3 regions of the Rhodococcus antarcticus genome follow, and region 1 is predicted to be linked to each of the others. Evidence: riboswitches for the same ligand, from Rfam matches in the RefSeq annotation. Region 1 holds a riboswitch; each other region holds the start of a gene.
The links. A riboswitch is a leader RNA that binds a small molecule or an ion and turns the genes downstream of it on or off. The one in region 1 is predicted to bind cyclic di-AMP.
Positions count from the first base shown of each region.

Region 1 (3,262 bases):
GCTGCGCGCGCGGTCTCGGCCGCCCCGAACCCGACGTCGGCGGCCGGGTCGAGCACCGTGGCGAGCGCCGTCGTGTCGTCGGTGCGCACCGCGCTCGCCCAGACGCCGAGCAGCCGCTGGACGTCCGCCGTGCGCTGGAGGTCCGCGCGCGGAACCGCCCGACCGAGCTCGGCCACGGTGCCCGGCGCCACGGTGCCCGAGGTCACGGTGCCCGAGCTCGCGGGACCAGGCTCAGCAGTGGTCGACGGAACCGCCCCGCCGCCGAGGACCAGGGCAGAGGCCACCACCCCGACCGCCACGGCTGCCGCGAGGAGCCCCCTGGTCACCTCCGTCGCCCGCACGAGCTCCAATGCTAGAGCCCCGGCCACCACGGTGAGCGGGAGAACGAGCAGGCCCTCACCCCGCGCGGGGTGAGGGCCTGCTGGTCAGGACGAGCTGGGCTGGCTCAGTAGCGACGCGCGCTGCTGTAGGGCATCTGGTCCATCGGTGCGACCTTGACGCCCTGGCCGAACGTCGGGGAGTGCACGACCATGCCGTTGCCGGCGTAGATGCCGACGTGCGAGATCGGGCTGTAGAAGAACACCAGGTCGCCGGGCTGCAGATCGGCCCGCGACACCGCGGCGCCGGACCCGGCCTGTGCGCCGCTGGAGCGGGGGATGCTCACCCCCGCCTGCGCGAACGCCCAGGAGGTCAGGCCGGAGCAGTCGAAGCTGTTCGGGCCGGTGGCGCCCCAGGAGTACGGCGAGCCGATCTTGGTCAGCGCGGCCTGCAGGGCGGCGTAGCCCTGGCCGCTGCCCGACCCGGGAGCCGGTGCGGTGTAGCCGGCCGGGACCGGGGTTCCGGCGTAGGACACCTGCTCCGGCACCGAGAGGCGGGAGAAGGCTGCCCGCACCGCGGCCGTCTGGGTCTCGAGTGCCGCCTGCTTGGCCTGGATGTCGGTCTGCACCGAGGAGGCCTGGTCCGCCGCCGTCTGGGCCGCGTCCGTGGCGACCTGCGCGTCGGACTGCGCCTGGGTGGCCGCCGACGAGGCGGACTGGAACACGGCGAGCTGCGCCGACGTGTCGCTGGCGAGCAGCTCGAGGCCCGACATCTGGTCGAGCAGGTCCTGGGGCGACCTGCTCGTCATGAGCGCGGAGAGCCGGTTCAGCCGGGCGCCCTGGTAGCTGGCGGCCGCGAGGGTGTCCACGGTTCCCTGGTACTGCTGCTGCTGGGCCTGGGCGTCGGACAGGGCGGCCTGCGCAGCCCCGAGCTGGCCCTGCGCGGTGGCCTTGTCGGCGTTGGCGGAGTCCAGGCTGATCTGCGCGTCGTGCATCTGCTCGGTGAGGACCTCCGCCTGGTGGCCGAGGTCGGAGAGCTGCTTCTCCGCCTCCGAGGCGTTGGCGGGAGGCGTGGGATCGGCGAGGGCCGGGGTGACCGGGAGCACCGTCAACCCGGCTGCGACCAGCCCGGTTGCGAGGACCCCGCGCAGGCCGCGCTTCAGTCGTTGGGACGCCACAGGGCGTTGTTCTCCTTCTTCCGCTCATCCGCCTACCGGGTTAGCTGACGGGTTCGGGCTGGGAAGAGTCAGCCCTACCTCGTGCCCGACAACAGGCACGACGATTCACCCCGGTGAGAACCTGGGTTCCCGGTTCGACTCCCCCGACGGTGTCGATTCGGCGGTGACCTCCGCCGTCGTCCGAGGTGGACGACTGGACGCCGGTAGGTCTCGGTCAGGTTACGGACCAGGAGGCCGCTGTGTCCACCGGTGCGCTCCGGCGCGCCAGCGGGCAGCGGAAGTGACCCGTGCCACACCACCCTGCTGCCGGTGCGAGGGCCCGCTGACCCCGACCCCCCGCTGACCCCGACCCCCCGCGGGCCGCCGAACCCGCCGGCGTGGTGGCCGCCGTGCTCAGCCGGCGCGGCGGGCCGAGACCGGTGCCGCGGCCGGCCGCACCCGCAGGCCCGCCACGAGACCGGCCTCCGCGAGCACCGCCAGCGCGCGGCGCTCCTCCGCGTCGAGGTCCCCCGGCAGCGGGGCCCCACCGACCAGCACGCCCTCCAGCTCGACGGACGGCCTCCCGCTCCGCACCACGGTCGGGCGGGGCCGCTGGGGCGGCGCCGGGGTGCTCGACCGGGTGCCCGGCAGCCCGAGGAGCACGGAGACCACGCAGTCCCCGCAGGCGGGGCCGCGGACCGGGCAGGTGTCGCAGTCGATGTGCAGTGGGTGCACGGAGCACTCCCTCTCACCGGTGGCCGGGGTGGTCCCGGCCGGGTTGGGGCGCACGCTAGGGACCAGCACCGACAGTTCCGGCTCGGGCACCGAGCTCAGGCCCCGCTGTACTCCCAGTGCCACGGCTCCTCGCGGTCGCCGCCCTGCCGCGCCCAGCTGGGGTGGACCCACCCGAAGGCGCCGGCGTTCGCCGTCATCCACGCGTGCTGCGCCGTGGAGTAGCTCTCGATGCCCCCGCAGAGGTCCACGGCCAGGCCCCAGCCGTGGTTGCTGGTGCCAGGCACCGCGGCCAGCGCGGGCTTGCGGCCGTAGAGGTCCACCTGCTCGGCGTAGGGCCGGTAGGAGTCGGTCATGCACAGCGGGGAGCCGAACTGGCCCTGGTACGAGGCGGACAGCTCGGCGATGGTCTGGGCGGCGTCGCAGCGCAGCCGGTGCGAGCCGATGCCCACCGCGCACAGCGCCGAGGCCGGGATGAGTCCGTTCGGGAAACCACCCCAGGCGAGCGACCCGTCGGTCGACGGCGTGGAGACCACCCCGCCGCAGCTGCGGGGCACCCGTCCGGCCGCCGGCTGCGGGACGTCCACCGCCGGTCGCAGGCCCAGCGACGGCCGCGCGGCACCGAGCACCTGGTCGGCGGCGGGCCGGTCGGCCACCACCACGGCGGTCGTGCGGGCATCGGCGGTGAGCACGGTCGCGGAGTCCAGGACGTAGGCCACCGACTGCACACCGTCCTCGGCCGGGCCGACGAAGAGCAGGTCGCCGGGCTGGGTGTCGGCGGGGTCCACCGGGACGCTGGTGGCCATGGCCTCGCCGGGGCTCGCGGGCAGCGGCAGCCCGGCCTGGGTGGACGTGGTGGACACCAGCCCGCCGCAGGACCACGAGCGGGGCCCGGTGCCCTTCGGCGAGTACGGCTGACCGAGGGTCGCGATGGCCACGGTGACGGCGCGCTGGGCCTCCGCCGACAGCACGAGGACCGTCGTGCCGCCACCCAGCGTGGCCTGGGCGACCCCGGGCTGCGTGGTGCCGGTGGACCTGCTCACCAGGGGCTGCAGA
Region 1 is NZ_CP110615.1:2,102,008-2,105,269, forward strand. Features, by position in the region: gene RHODO2019_RS10045 (hypothetical protein) at 1-341, opposite strand, end outside; gene RHODO2019_RS10050 (NlpC/P60 family protein) at 446-1,495, opposite strand; cyclic di-AMP (ydaO/yuaA leader) riboswitch at 1,512-1,668, opposite strand; gene RHODO2019_RS10055 (hypothetical protein) at 1,889-2,209, opposite strand; gene RHODO2019_RS10060 (D-alanyl-D-alanine carboxypeptidase family protein) at 2,305-3,262, opposite strand, start outside.

Region 2 (3,262 bases), 1.4 Mb from region 1:
GTGTTCGGGGGTGCAGGGTGACGGTCCCCGGGCATGCTCGGGCTTAACGCGGGCCATCCGGTTCCCGCTTCCCTCCCTGGAGTTGTCATGCGCCGAATCGCTTCCATCGTTGCCTGTGCCGCCCTCGCCGGCGCGGGCATGGTCAGCGCCACGACCCCCGCGGTCGCGAAGTCTTTCGTGACGTCGCCGTACGTGGCGCTCGGGGACAGCTACTCCTCCGGTGCCGGGATCCTCCCGCAGGTTCTCGGGTCCCCCCCGGCGTGCAGCCGCTCCCAGGTGAACTACCCCCATGACGTCGCGGCGGTCACCCAGCCGGCGGCGTTCACCGATGTGACGTGCAGTGGCGCCAAGACCTCGGACTTCTTCACCTCGCAGAGCGCCGGGGTGCCGCCGCAGCTCGACGCGGTGAACGCGGACACCCGCCTGATCACCATGACCATCAGCGGCAACGACGGAGGTGTCTTCGTGAACTCCTTCTTCGGCTGCGTCACGGTTGATGCCGGCCAGGTCTATGGCAACCCGTGCCAGCAGAAGTACGGCACGACGTTCGTCGACACCATCAACAACCAGACCTACCCCGCCCTGGTCAACACGTTGTCCGCGGTCCGCGCGAAGGCCCCGCACGCGAAGGTGGTCATCCTGGGCTACCCGCAGATCCTGCCGCCCGTCGGAGACCCGTCGTGCTACCCGTCCATGCCCTACTCGATGGGTGACGTGCCCTGGCTGGTCAACCAGCAGCAGGTCGCCAACGACGCGGTGCGCCGCGCCGCCGAGGCGACCGGCGCCCACTACGTGGACACCTCCACCCCCTCCGCCGGACACGACGCCTGCGCCGCGCCCGGGACCCGGTGGATGGAGCCCGTGACCAACCCGGTCAACGCTGACCCGGTGCACCCCAACGCCGACGGCGAAGCCGCCATGGCACGAGCGACCCTCACCGCCATCAGCTGACCCCCGGGCAACGCAACACCACGTGCGCCGCCCACACCAGTGGTCATCCACGTCCGTGCACACCGAGACGACCCCCAGGTTCATGACCTGGGGGCCGTCTTCGTCTCCGCCGTCGTGCGCCGCGACCCCACGCCCCCGCCCCAGCGCTGCCTTCGCCACCCCATCACCTGCGGGTGCTAACAAGATTCGGCGTCGAGCAAGCCCGCGATGTGGTGGACGGGCCCGGGTGGAGCCGTTACCTTGACGTGACCTGGCGGGAGTCAGTTGTCCTGGACGGGACGACGACGCGAGGTACCGCCGAGTCGGGCCCTGCGGGGTGCCGAACCGGGGACCCAGGTATGTGGGGTGAATCGACTGCTGCCCTGAGCGGGGCTGTGGTGGTAGGGCCGCGCTTCCCGGCCCGAACCCGTCAGCTGACCCGGTAGGCGGAGGTTGAGGAAGAAGGAGAACACCTCTCATTCCGTCACTGTTGCGTGCCCGCGTCCTGCGCCGCTGCCTCGCGGTGGGCCTCGTCGTCGCTGGCACGACCCTGCTGGGGACGTCACCGGCGGCGTTGGCCGACCCCACGGTCCCGCCCCCCTCCTCCACCTCCGATGCCGAGCAGCAGCTTCGGGAGATCAGCCACCAGGCGGAGGCTGTGAACGAGCAGGTGCTCGTGGCCCAGGAGGACCTCGCCGCCAAGCACGGTGCTGAACGCGCCGCCCAGGACCAGGTCACCGTCGCCGGTGTGGCCCTGGATCACGCTCGCGCCACCCAGTCGGAGTTTCAGGGCACCGTGGACAGCCTCACCGCCGCCCGCTACCGGGGTGCCCGGCTGGACTCGATGACCGCACTGATGCTGAGCAGGTCCCCGCAGGAGCTGCTCGACCAGATGGCGGCCCTGGACATGCTGGCTGCGGACACCACCATTCGGGTCGCCGCGTACAACGCCGCCGCGCAGCAGGCCACCCAGGCCCAGTCCGACGCGGCGACCGCTGCGCGGGCCGCCTCGGACGCCTCCGCCGCAGCGCAGGTCACCACACGGGACCTGGCCGCCAAGAAGGTCGACCTGGACCGGGAAGCCACCCAGGTGCGCGTCACGCTGGCGTCGTTGACCGCGGCGCAGCGCGTCAGCTATTTCGGCCCCACAGCCCCCGCCGGCTATGTCGCCCCTGCGGCCCCCACCGGTCACGTCGCCCCTGCGGTCCCCGCTGGCCAGGTCGCCGTCGCGGTTTCCGGCGTCGGTGCCCTCACCCCCGCGGGTTCGGGCGTCGGTGGCGCCGCTCTGCAGGCGGCGTTGAGCAAGGTTGGCAGCCCCTACGCCTACGGTGCCAACGGCCCGAGCGCGTTCGACTGCTCCGGGCTGGTGCAGTGGTCCTACGCGCAGGCCGGGATGAGCTTGCCGCGCACCACCGGCGGCCAGGCTGGGGTCGGCACCGCCGTCTCGCAGGCCGACCTGCAGCCCGGTGACATCGTGATCTTCTACAACGGTGGGCATGACGGCCTCTACGTGGGCAACGGCATGGTCGTCCACGCTCCCACCGAGGGCGACGTCGTCAAGGTCGCCCCGATGCAGTACATGCCCTTCGCGGGCGCCCGCCGCCCCTAAACCGCCCCATGCCCTTGCCGCCCCGCGGACCCCGGCAGCGCACGTGCGCCTACGTCCCGACCGGCGCATCTCAGTGCCAGATCCCGGGACACCACGACCGGACCGCGAACCACCGCGCGGACCCCGCGCTGCGCGAAGGGCCCGGTTGCCAAAGCAACCGGGCCCTTCGACGTGGGGGAGACGTCAGGACTGCAACCAGATGATGTGCCTCGCAGCGACCACCTCCGTCGTGTTGAGTCTGGACTGTGTTGTGCGCACTCATGCGCTGCCCCGTGCAGCGCCTCAGGTGATCCCTCTGTGTCTGCCGATTTTTTAGCACCGGCCCCCACACGCGTCAACACCCGCGAGGCCCCGCCTTCGCGTCTACTGCAGGTGAGGTGTTGGGGTGGGCGTGCAGCAGCCCCTTCGTTGGGTGTCCACCGCGGGCACCGTGTGAGGGCAGCCAGCCACCCGAGCGATCGTCACCCCGCCCCGGCCGCATGTTCATGCGGTGGCGCTTCATGAGCACGAATACGAGCGGTTGTGGAACACGTCGCGGGCGCGAGTTCTGCTGAGCGGCGGGTTGCACTCCCAGACACATGATTGTGTCATACGATATTCCGATGGCGAGTGACGAGCAGATCCAGGGATGGGCCGCCGAGGCGGAGGCCGGGTATGACGTCGAGGAGTTGAAGCGGCGTGGGCGTGGCCGTCCGGGGCGGGGGGCCGAGCCGATGCAGGTGG
Region 2 is NZ_CP110615.1:3,473,019-3,476,280, forward strand. Features, by position in the region: gene RHODO2019_RS16940 (SGNH/GDSL hydrolase family protein) at 88-951, shown strand; cyclic di-AMP (ydaO/yuaA leader) riboswitch at 1,237-1,394, shown strand; gene RHODO2019_RS16945 (C40 family peptidase) at 1,421-2,539, shown strand; gene RHODO2019_RS16950 (ribbon-helix-helix protein, CopG family) at 3,142-3,262, shown strand, end outside.
Region 2: linked by a shared signal. The riboswitch ahead of RHODO2019_RS16945 (C40 family peptidase) and the one ahead of RHODO2019_RS10050 (NlpC/P60 family protein) in region 1 are both predicted to bind cyclic di-AMP.

Region 3 (3,262 bases), 810 kb from region 1:
CTCGTGGCCATCGCGGTGACCACCATGGGCGTCGAGGAGGTCCGGTTCACCGGGGGCGAGCCGCTGCTGCGTCGCGACCTCGCCGAGATCCTTGCCGACGCCGCGGCGCTCACCCCGCGCCCGGAGCTCTCGCTGACCACCAACGGCCTGGGGCTCAAGCGCAAGGCGGCTGCGCTCAAGGCCGCCGGACTCGACCGGGTCAACGTCTCCCTGGACACCGTGGACCGCGAGCGCTTCGCGAAGATCACCCGTCGCGACCGGCTGCAGGACGTCCTCGACGGGATGGCGGCCGCGCAGGCCGCGGGCCTCGCCCCGGTCAAGGTGAACGCGGTGCTGCAGCGCGGGCTGAACGACGACGAGGCACCGGGGCTGCTCCAGCTCTGCCTCGACAACGGCTACGAGCTCCGCATCATCGAGCAGATGCCGCTGGACGCACAGCACGGCTGGAGCCGCGACACCATGGTCACCGCGGAGGAGATCCTCGAGTCGCTGTCGACCCGCTTCACCCTCACGCCCGCGACCGAGCCCCGGGGCGCGGCTCCGGCCGAGCGCTGGCTGGTCGACGGCGGTCCCGCCACGGTGGGCGTCATCGCCTCGGTCACGCGTCCGTTCTGCGGGGACTGCGACCGCACCCGCCTCACCGCCGACGGCCAGATCCGCAACTGCCTGTTCGCCAACGGCGAGACCGACCTGCGAGCGCTGCTGCGCGGCGGGGCGGACGACCGCGAGATCGCCGAGCGCTGGCAGGACGCCATGTGGGGCAAGCTGCCCGGGCACGGCATCAACGACCCGAGCTTCCTGCAGCCCACCCGGCCGATGAGCGCGATCGGGGGCTGATCGTGGCCCCGAACCCCGCGGGCAGCACCACCGACCTGCTGACGGTCACGGTGCGGCACTTCGCGGCCGCGCGCTCCGCGGCCGGTGCGGACGTCGAGGAGCGGTCCCTGCCCGTGGGCGCCACCGTGGCCGACCTCGTTCTTGCACTCGGGGAGGGCCGTCCCGAGCTCGCCCGGGTGCTGCTGCGCTGCTCGTTCCTGCACGACGAGGTGGCCGTCCGCGACCGGGAAGACCTCCTGCGCCCGGGTTCCGTGCTCGACGTGCTGCCCCCCTTCGCGGGTGGCTAGGAGCGCCTGGGCACACGTGGCCCACACGCCGTTTTCGTGATCTGGGTCACACCCCACGGCATCCAGCTGCTGTTCACCTCGCGGTCCCGCAGGCCCGTGACCTGCACAGACACCCAGATCGCCAGGGGTCTCCCGCGCGTTACCGAGCCGTGACCTGTTTGCACGACCGACCTGACACGACCGGGGTGGGTACGTACGGTCGGGCCCGGCCGAACCACAGGCCGCACACCGGCCCGCTGCGCCAAACCCTGCCCCGCGGGAACCCACCGGTGCCCCGACGAGAACCACCAGGGGCAGGGACGGGGGACCCACGTCCGGATCGTCGGACGACCGGCCGAGCACGCGCTCGGCCTCGGGGTGAAGCCGCACAACCGTGCGGCCGGGCGACCTCTCAGCCCGAACCCGACAGCTGACCTCGCAGGCGCACGGAGAGGAACCACCCAGCATGAGCACCACTCACGGCCGTCACCGCAAGCCCGGCACGACCCGTCGCCACCTCGGCCGGGCCGCCATCGCGGGCATCGCCCTCGGCGCCCCCCTGATCCTCGCGGCCGCCCCGGCCCAGGCCGCGTCCACCGGCCAATGGGACGCCGTCGCGCAGTGCGAGAGCACCGGCAACTGGTCGATCAACACCGGTAACGGCTACTACGGCGGGCTGCAGTTCTCCCAGTCCACCTGGGCGGCCTTCGGCGGCACCCAGTACGCCTCGCGCGCGGACCTCGCGTCCAAGGCGCAGCAGATCGCCGTGGCCGAGCGCACCCTGGCCAGCCAGGGCAAGGGTGCCTGGCCCGTGTGCGGCAAGGGCCTCGGCGCGGCGAACACGTCCTCCGCCCCCGCGGTGTCGGCGGCTCCCGCCGAGGCAGCCCCGAAGGCCAAGCCGGCCCCCAAGGCCCAGCCGGCGCCGAAGCAGCAGGCGGCCCCGAAGCAGCAGGCCGCTCCGAAGGTCGCCGAGGCGCCCACCACGGCCACCTCCGGCACGGCGAACGTCGTCTCGCCCCCCAAGGCGGGTGCGGACTACACCGTCGTCGCCGGCGACACGCTCTCCAAGATCGCCCAGGTGCACGGCGTGCAGGGCGGCTACCAGGCCCTGTTCCAGAAGAACACGGACGTCGTCGAGAACGTCGACCTGATCTTCCCGGGTGAGACGCTCACCCTCTGATCCGCGGCTCCACCTCGACGGCCCCGGCACCCCCGTGCCGGGGTCGTCGTGCGTCCGGGTCAGGCCGAGCCCACCCACTCCTGGGTGCCGTCCGCGAACTGCTGGCGCTTCCACACCGGGATGCGGGCCTTCACCTCGTCCACGAGCAGCGCGCACGTCTCGAACGCGGCCGCGCGGTGGTCGGCCGACACGGCGCAGGCGAGCGCGACGTCCCCGATGGCGAGCGGCCCCACCCGGTGGCTGACCGCCAGCGCCCGGACCCCCTGCACCCGAGCGGCGACCTCCGCCGCCACCTCGGCCACCAGCGCGGCGGCGCTGGGGTGCGCGGAGTAGTCGAGCGCGTCCACGCCCCTGCCGTCGTCGTGGTCGCGCACCACGCCCGCGAAGCTCACCGTCGCCCCGGCGGCGGGATCGGCCACCAGCGCCTCGTGCTCGGCCACGCTGAGCACGTCCGTGGTCACCGTCGCCCGGGCCACCCGCGGGGTTCCAGGCTCCTGGGGGCTCACCGGTGGTCACCCCCCTGCAGCTGGTCGAGCGCGTGGGCGAGCACCGGGTCCAGCACCGCCAGCCCGTCCTTCACCCCGCCCGTCGATCCCGGCAGGTTCACCACCAGCGTCCGACCCGCCACCCCGGCCACCCCGCGCGACAGGATCGACGTGGGCACCCGGTCCCCGCCCGAGGCCCGCACCGCGTCCGCGATGCCCGGCACCTCGTAGTCCAGCAGCGGCAGCGTCACCTGCGGGGTGGCGTCGGTGGGGCTGATGCCGGTGCCGCCCGTGGTGAGCACGAGATCCACCTCGGCCCGGATCGCCGTCCGCAGTGCCTCCGCGACGGGCTGCCCGTCGCCGACCACGACGGGCTCGTCCACGGCGTGCCCGCGCTCGCGCAGCCACGCCACGATCACCGGGCCGGTCCTGTCCTCGTACACCCCCGCCGAGGCACGGTTCGACGCCACGACCACCACTGCTCTACCCACGCG
Region 3 is NZ_CP110615.1:2,909,119-2,912,380, forward strand. Features, by position in the region: gene moaA (GTP 3',8-cyclase MoaA) at 1-837, shown strand, start outside; gene RHODO2019_RS14205 (MoaD/ThiS family protein) at 840-1,124, shown strand; cyclic di-AMP (ydaO/yuaA leader) riboswitch at 1,425-1,542, shown strand; gene RHODO2019_RS14210 (transglycosylase family protein) at 1,570-2,283, shown strand; gene RHODO2019_RS14215 (molybdenum cofactor biosynthesis protein MoaE) at 2,343-2,759, opposite strand; gene RHODO2019_RS14220 (MogA/MoaB family molybdenum cofactor biosynthesis protein) at 2,786-3,259, opposite strand; gene moaC (cyclic pyranopterin monophosphate synthase MoaC) at 3,252-3,262, opposite strand, start outside.
Region 3: linked by a shared signal. The riboswitch ahead of RHODO2019_RS14210 (transglycosylase family protein) and the one ahead of RHODO2019_RS10050 (NlpC/P60 family protein) in region 1 are both predicted to bind cyclic di-AMP.